2 regions of the Arthrobacter sp. NPDC056493 genome follow, and region 2 is predicted to be linked to the other one. Evidence: predicted binding sites of a transcription regulator. Region 2 holds the regulator's gene; the other holds the start of a gene.
What was found. The regulator HspR, encoded in region 2, represses chaperone genes until heat shock. The targets are predictions, from matches to a motif close to AAGTTGAGTCNNNNNGACTCAACTT.
Positions count from the first base shown of each region.

Region 1: a site for HspR is predicted at 2,282-2,306, ahead of clpB (ATP-dependent chaperone ClpB). Genes of this name have one in related genera too.

Region 1 covers NZ_JBHTSL010000002.1:42,446-46,300, forward strand. The annotation lists gene ACFQ50_RS01130 (metallophosphoesterase) at 1-767, opposite strand, end outside; gene ACFQ50_RS01135 (S1 family peptidase) at 983-1,780, shown strand; gene ACFQ50_RS01140 (hypothetical protein) at 1,785-2,120, opposite strand; gene clpB (ATP-dependent chaperone ClpB) at 2,336-3,855, shown strand, end outside.
Region 2 covers NZ_JBHTSL010000010.1:84,254-88,108, forward strand. The annotation lists gene dnaK (molecular chaperone DnaK) at 1-538, shown strand, start outside; gene ACFQ50_RS06760 (nucleotide exchange factor GrpE) at 541-1,197, shown strand; gene ACFQ50_RS06765 (DnaJ C-terminal domain-containing protein) at 1,291-2,268, shown strand; gene ACFQ50_RS06770 (heat shock protein transcriptional repressor HspR) at 2,284-2,706, shown strand; gene ACFQ50_RS06775 (PEP/pyruvate-binding domain-containing protein) at 2,788-3,855, shown strand, end outside.

The DNA.
Region 1 (3,855 bases), on a different contig from region 2:
TGGCAGCCGTATTTGCCCACGCTGAGGCACGGGGTGTGCATGCCCACGACAGTCCACGGGATGTGCTTGGACTTCGCGCCGTCAAGCGCGGCCGCGGTCCACTGCCAGCGCTCGCTTCCCCTGGAGTAGTCCAGGGTGTTTCCGTCGTGGAATTCGATGCCGGGGGACACCATGATGAAACGCACCAGCGGATTCCGTTCCGGGTAGTCCGCGTACCACTGGATTCCGTACTCCCCCTGAAGTCCGGAGAGTCTGTTGGGCAGGCAGTTCACGATGTTGGCGATGTCGCCGTCGTGGCCGTCGCTCTCGTGGTTTCCCGTGACAACCTGGTAAGGAAAGCCACCGCCCAGCTTTCCGGTGACCATGTCACAGAAGTCCTGCTCGCGCCCTGCCTCGTAGGAGAAGTCGCCCAGGGCCAGGTTCAGCTCAGGACGAAGGCCGCGAATCGTGTCCAGAACGTCCCTTGCCCCCGTGCTCAGCCCGATATCGCCCTGGGCCGTGAAGTGGACAGACCCTGGCTCGGGGGAGGCAGGGGGCTCAGCCGGGGAAGGCCGCGTGGGGGAGGACGTCCCTGGCGGGGAGGGAACCGCCGGGCTGGAAGGCTCTGCCGTTGCCGGCGGCCGGGACGTGCCGGGTGAAACCGGCCCCCCGGACGACGGCGGGGGCGCGGGCGGGCCCGGCTGGCATCCGGTGAGCAGCAGCGCCAGCCCGAGAACGGCGGCCCGTATCAGGCCAGCCCATCCACGCTGTTTCGACGGTCCGGTCATGGTCCCTCACATCACGGAACTGAGCCTGTTGCCGCTGCAGGCTGGGGAACAGGAAGTACTGCTAGGCCTCAGGGTAGTGCCCGCAATACCGCCGTGCCAGACACCGGTCCCGGCCCGGATGGCAGTGACAGGCTTCGTAATGAATATGACAAATTCTGTCACTGCACGTACGCTCGCAGCCGGACCTCTCGCACCCAACGCTAAGGAGCCCCACATTGAAGATCGCAAAAATCCTGGCTGCGGCCGCGGCCGGTGCGGCGCTGCTGGCTCCCGTTCTCTGCGCCCTGCCGGCCCAGGCCACCGCGGCCCAAGGCGTGCCCGTCAAAGAGGTGCCGGCGCCCCATGATGGCGGCACCTTCAGCAGGGATATAGCCGGTGGCGGTACCACCACAGTTTCAGCCGCCCCCTTCGCGGCGCAAGTTTCCTTCGACGCCGCAGGCACCAATGTGCAGTGCACCGGCAGTCTGATCGCTGCCAGCTGGGTCATCACGGCCAAGCACTGCAACTCCACGAGCCTGAGGTCGGTCCGGCTGGGTACCAGCTACCTCGGAGCCGGGGGTGTGGTCCGTACGGTCGCCGGGCGCTACCCCGCACCTGCCGGCGATGTCCTGCTGCTGAAGCTGGCCACGCCGTACTACGGCTCCTACGTGGGCCTGTCCGGTTCCTTTCCCGCCACCGGAACCACCGCCAGAGTGTATGGCTGGGGGTATCAGTCCGAGGGATCCGGTGCCATGTCCTACTACCTCAAGGCGGCGGACGTCTCGGTGGTGTGGCAGGGTGTGGACAACTATGGCGGCCCGTCTGTCCGGACGAGGTCGGAAAGCGGCCACACGCTCGACGGCGACTCCGGCGGCCCGCTGGTCGTGAACGGCAAGCTTGCAGGCGTCCTGTCCACATCGGACATCCTGCCGGCCCCGAACCCTTCGAGTTACACCGGCTACTACAACGACCACGCCTCCGTGGTGCGCAACCTCGCCTGGATCACCAGCGTCTCGGGGGTCCGGGGCTCCTAGCGGGTTACATTCCGGGCAGGTCGAGGGTCTCGTACACCTGGATGCTGGCGCCGGGCATCATGAGGTGCGGGTGCCCCTCGAGCAGGGCCAAGGCGCCGTCCATGTCCTCGGCCTGCAGAATGCCGTAGCCGCCCACGCTGGTGTTCGTGTCCGAGGTGCCCGACTGGCTGACCTCCTTGCCTGCGCCCAGGGGTTGGCCCATGTCCACGATGCCGCTGCCGGCCCGGGATGCCCACTCCATCCACGCCTTCATGCCTTCCTGGGCGGCCTCGGGGGAACTCTCCGCCATCTGGGATTGTGCCGACTGCGGTGCGTTGTAAAGAACTACAAACTTCTTCATTGCCGGTCCTGTCTCTGGGGTAGTGGCAGCCACAGGTTGATCCTAGGGGGATTCGGCCGGCGGCGATACAGTTCAAGGGCCACCGTTCACGGAAAATTCGCCCGTCCGCAAGAGGTGCATTTCGCTGTGGGAAAACCTGGCCGTGAGGACCTGAAAAAGCAAAGTTGAGCGTAGTAGACTCAACTCATCTAAACCGTCTTCGAAAGGAGCTCTCTTTGGACGTCAAATTCACCACCAAGAGCCAGGAGGCTCTTTCGGCTGCCGCCATGAATGCCTCCACGGCAGGGAACCCGCAGGTGGAACCCGCACACCTGCTCAAGGCGCTGATGGATCAGCGGGAGGGTGTCGCCGTGGCGCTCCTCCGCGCCACCGGAGCCGATCCGGACGCCGTCAGCGTGCAGTCCAGTACCGCCATCAAGGCCCTGCCCGCCACGTCGGGAAGCTCGGTCCAGCAGGCCCAGCTCTCCCGGCCTTCCCTGCAGGCGATCCAGAACGCCCAGAACGAGGCCGACAAGCTTGGTGATTCCTTCGTCTCCACCGAGCACCTGCTGCTGGGTCTTTCGGCCGGAAGCGATGGCGTGGGCAGGCTGCTGCGCGACGCCGGCGCGTCCCATGAGGCGCTGGCGGCCGCCCTGCCAAGTGTCCGCGGCGACCGCAAGGTCAGTTCGCCCGACCCCGAGAACACCTTCCAGGCCCTGGAAAAATTCGGCACTGACCTCACCGCCGTGGCGCGTTCCGGGAAGCTCGATCCGGTCATCGGCCGTGACAGCGAAATCCGCCGCGTGGTGCAGGTGCTCAGCCGCCGGACCAAGAACAACCCCGTGCTGATCGGCGAACCGGGCGTCGGCAAGACCGCCGTCGTCGAGGGCCTGGCCCAGCGGATGGTCGCGGGCGACGTGCCGGAGAGCCTTCGGGGCAAGACCCTGATCTCCCTGGACCTGGCCTCCATGGTTGCCGGCGCCAAGTACCGCGGCGAGTTTGAGGAGCGGCTCAAGGCCGTCCTTGAGGAGATCAAGAACTCCGACGGCCGGATCGTGACGTTCATCGATGAGCTGCACACCGTGGTGGGTGCCGGTGCCAGCGGCGAAAGCGCCATGGACGCCGGCAACATGCTCAAGCCCATGCTGGCCCGCGGTGAGCTGCGGCTGATCGGCGCCACCACGCTCGACGAATACCGCGAGAACATCGAGAAGGACCCTGCCCTGGAGCGGCGCTTCCAGCAGGTGTACGTCGGGGAGCCCAGCGTGGACGACACCATCGGCATCCTCCGCGGACTGAAGGAGCGGTACGAGGCCCACCACAAGGTTGCCATCGCCGACTCCGCGCTGGTGGCTGCCGCGACGCTCTCCAACCGCTACATTTCCGGCCGGCAGCTGCCGGACAAGGCGATCGACCTCGTCGACGAGGCCGCCTCCCGGCTGCGCATGGAGATCGACTCCGCCCCGGAGGAGATCGACCAGCTGCGGCGCGCCGTCGACCGGCTCACGATGGAGGAACTCGCCCTGCAGGGCGAGACCGACGCTGCGTCCGTGGAGCGGCTTGCTGCCCTGCGGGCCGACATGGCGGACAAGAAGGAGCAACTGGCCGGCCTCAACGCCCGTTGGGAAGCCGAGAAGGCCGGCCTGAACCGCGTGGGCGACCTGAAGGCAAAGCTGGATGAGCTGCGGTCCACGGCGGACAAGGCACAGCGCGAGGGTGACCTGGAGACGGCGTCCCGGATCCTTTACGGCGAAAT
Region 2 (3,855 bases):
CGTCCCGCAGGTCGAGGTCACCTTCGACATCGACGCCAACGGCATCGTGCACGTCTCCGCGAAGGACAAGGGCACCGGCAAGGAACAGTCCATGACCATCACCGGCGGCACCGCGCTCTCCAAGGAAGACATCGACCGCATGGTCAAGGACGCCGAGGAGCACGCAGCCGAGGACAAGGCCCGCCGCGAGGCCACTGACACCCGCAACACCGCCGAGCAGCTCGCCTACTCCGTGGACAAGCTGATCGCCGACAACGCTGACAAGCTGCCGGAAGAGGTCAAGACCGAGGTCCAGTCCGACGTCGACGCCCTCAAGAAGGCCCTCGAAGGCACCGACGACGCCGCCGTCAAGACCGCGTTTGAGAAGCTGCAGGCTTCCCAGACCAAGCTCGGCGAGGCCATCTACGCCCAGGCCGGTTCCCCGGACGGCGCCACCGGCGCTGCAGGTGCTGAAGGCACCCCCGCCGGCGACAAGACGGGTTCTTCGGATGAAGATATCGTCGACGCTGAGATCGTCGACGAAGAAGAGAAGAAGTAACCATGCCGCATCACGGTAACGAAGAAGAGCACAACTCTTCCCGCGACCAGGGCAGCAACCGCGACGAACCGGTCATCCGGGACCACCGCAAGGTGGACCCGGTAACCGGGGAAGCCCGCCACCCGCAGGGTGAGCCGGCAGCCTCCGCGGCGGATTCCGACGGCGACGCCCTCGCCCAGGCTGAGGAAATCCTCAACCAGGTCGAGGTGCCCGCCGAGGAGTCCGTGGCGCAGGGGACCGAGGCCGCCGCGGCGGCGGAGCTGAAGAACGACCTGCTCCGCCTGCAGGCCGAGTACGTCAACTACCGCAAGCGGGTCGAACGCGACCGCGCCGTGGCAGGGGAGATGGCCGTCATCGGCGTCCTGAACTCCCTGCTCCCGGTGCTGGACGACGTCGACGCCGCCCGCCAGCACGGTGACCTCGCGGACGGCCCGTTCGCCGCGATCGCCGCCAAGCTGGAGAACGCGCTGAAGACGTACGGCCTGACCCGCATCGACGAGACCGGCGTGGAGTTCGACCCGACCATCCACGAGGCCCTCATCCAGCAGCCCGGCGATGACATCGAGGTTGACACCGTCAGCCAGGTTCTCCGCTCCGGCTACAAGTCAGGTGAACGGGTCCTCCGCGCGGCCCAGGTCATCGTCGCTGTCCCGGCGTAGCATTACCCCATCGAGTTGGCAGTTCGCGCAGTGATTCGCAAGAACATTGCCGCGAACTGCCATCTCGGCACAGAGATTTGAAAGGAAACGCCATTGGCTAGCCAGGACTGGGTGGACAAGGACTTCTACAAGATCCTTGGTGTTGCCAAGGACGCTTCCGACGCCGACATCAAGAAGGCATACCGGAAGCTTGCGCGGCAGTACCACCCGGATACGAACTCCGGGGACGCTGCTGCGGAGAAGAAGTTCAAGGACATCTCCGAGGCGTACTCCGTGCTGTCCGATCCTGATGAGCGGCAGCAGTATGACGCCATCCGGGCCATGGGCGGCGGGGCACGTTTTGCGCCTCACGGTGCCGGGAGCACGGCGAACGGCGGCTTCGAGGACCTCTTCGGCGGCCTCTTCACCGGTGGCGCCGGTCGCCACTCCGGCGGGTTCAGCACCGCTGGTGGCGTTCCACCCGAGTTCGCCGACCTGTTCGGCGGCGGCTTCGGTGGCGGCCCTGCCGGTTACCAGCGCGCACCGCAGAAGGGTGCCGACCGGTCGGCGAGCACCAGCATCTCCTTCGCCGGGTCCATCCGCGGCACCACCATTGGGCTGCGCGAACCGGACGGCGAGGTCATCGACGTCCGGGTGCCCGCGGGCATCAAGGACGGCCAGAAGGTGCGCGTCCGCGGCAAGGGCCAGTACGGCCCGGCGGGCAACGGCGACCTTCTGGTCACCGTCAATGTCAAGACCCATGACTTTTACACGCGCGACGGCGACAACCTCCGGATCCACGTTCCGGTCAGCTTCCCGGAGGCTGCTTTGGGCGCCGACATCGAGGTTCCCACGATCGACGGCGAACACGTCCGGGTCCGTGTTCCCGCCGGCACGCCGTCGGGGCGCACGCTCCGGGTCAAGGGCCGCGGTGTCAAGACATCGAAGGCCACCGGGGACCTGCTGGTGACCATCGACGTCGCCGTGCCGCAGAACCTGAGCAAGGAAGCCGAGGAGGCCGTGAAAGCATTCGCAGCGGCCACCACCGGAGCGGACGTCCGCCAGGGCCTGGCAGCCAAGGCCCGGCTTTAGGGACGGGTGCCGGCCGTGGACATCAATTTCGATCAGCCGATCTTCGTCATCTCGGTGGCCGCCGAGCTTGCCGACATGCACCCGCAGACACTCCGCCAGTACGACCGGCTGGGCATTGTCTCGCCCAGCCGGGCGCCGGGCAAGTCCCGGCGCTACTCCCAGCAGGACGTCAACCGGCTCCGCGAGGTGCAGCGGCTGTCCCACGAGGGCGTCTCGCTCGAGGGGATCAAGCGCATTCTGGAGCTCGAAAACCAGGTGGCTGCACTGCAGCGCCGGGTGAGCGAACTGACCGAGGAACTGGCCCGCCGTCGTGATCCCCTGGATTCCCGGATCTTCGCCGCCGGCACCGCCGGCGACGTGGTGAGCCTGGCGCGCGGCCAGCGCCCCCGTCCCCGTTCGCAGGCCGTCGTGGTGTGGCGCCCGCGCGGCGATAGCTAGCAAGCCGCCTCCAGCCAAGCGCCTCCGGCCAAGCGCGGATGGCCTTCCCATTGCCAGAATCGGATGCGGTGCCAAAATAGGGTGCAGCGCCGGAACGGGGTCACCAGCCGCAATGCCGCGGCCCAGGCTCCCGGGCAGAAGGGACGCAGGGCCGTGACCTACATCAAGGATTTTGACCAGCTGGGACGCAGCGATCTGGACGAGGCAGGCGGCAAGGGTGCCAACCTCGGTGAGCTGGCCCGGGCCGGTTTTCCGGTGCCGCCGGGCTTCGTGCTCACCACGGCGGCCTACCAGGACTTCGTCAACGCCAACGGGATCGCCGGCCGCATCCTTGAACTTGCCGCCCTCCCCGCCGGCGCTTCGAACAACGACTATGACGCTGCCGCCATGCAGATCCGCGCCTTGTTCGCCGAGAGCAGGATGCCCGAGGAGATTGGCGGAGAACTCCTCGCTGCCTACGGGCGGCTGGGCAACCAGACGGCGGCCGGAGCAGGCGACGAGGCCGGAGCGGAGTCCAGCGGCGACGCCGCACGGGTGGCGGTGCGGTCCTCGGCCACGGCGGAGGACCTCGCCTCGGCCAGCTTCGCGGGCCAGCAGGACACTTACCTGAACGTCACCGGGCCGGATGCCGTGGCCGCCGCAGTCATTGACTGCTGGGCGTCGTTGTGGAACGCCCGCGCCATGGCATACCGCTCACGGAACGGCTTCGACCCGGCCACTGTGCGCCTCGCCGTGGTGATTCAGGAAATGGTCGACGCCGGGGCCGCCGGCGTGCTGTTCACAGCCAACCCTGCTACCGGCCGCCGGGACCAGTCGGTGATCAGCGCCGCCTGGGGGCTGGGCGAGTCCGTGGTCAGCGGGGCCGTTTCCACGGACGACGTCGTGGTGGATGCTGCGACGGGGCGCGTGGAGCAGCGCCGGACGGCGGACAAAGACGTGATGACGGTCTATGGCCGAACCGGCACCACTGAGCAGCCTGTTCCCGAAGAGAAACGCCGGGCGCCCGTGCTCGGCGATGATGCGGCGGCCGCGCTGGCCCGCCAGGGAGCGGCCATAGCGAAGCACTTCGGGGTGCCCCAGGACATAGAGTGGGCGCAGGCGGCAGGGGAATTCTTCATCCTGCAGGCGCGTCCGATCACCGCACTGCCC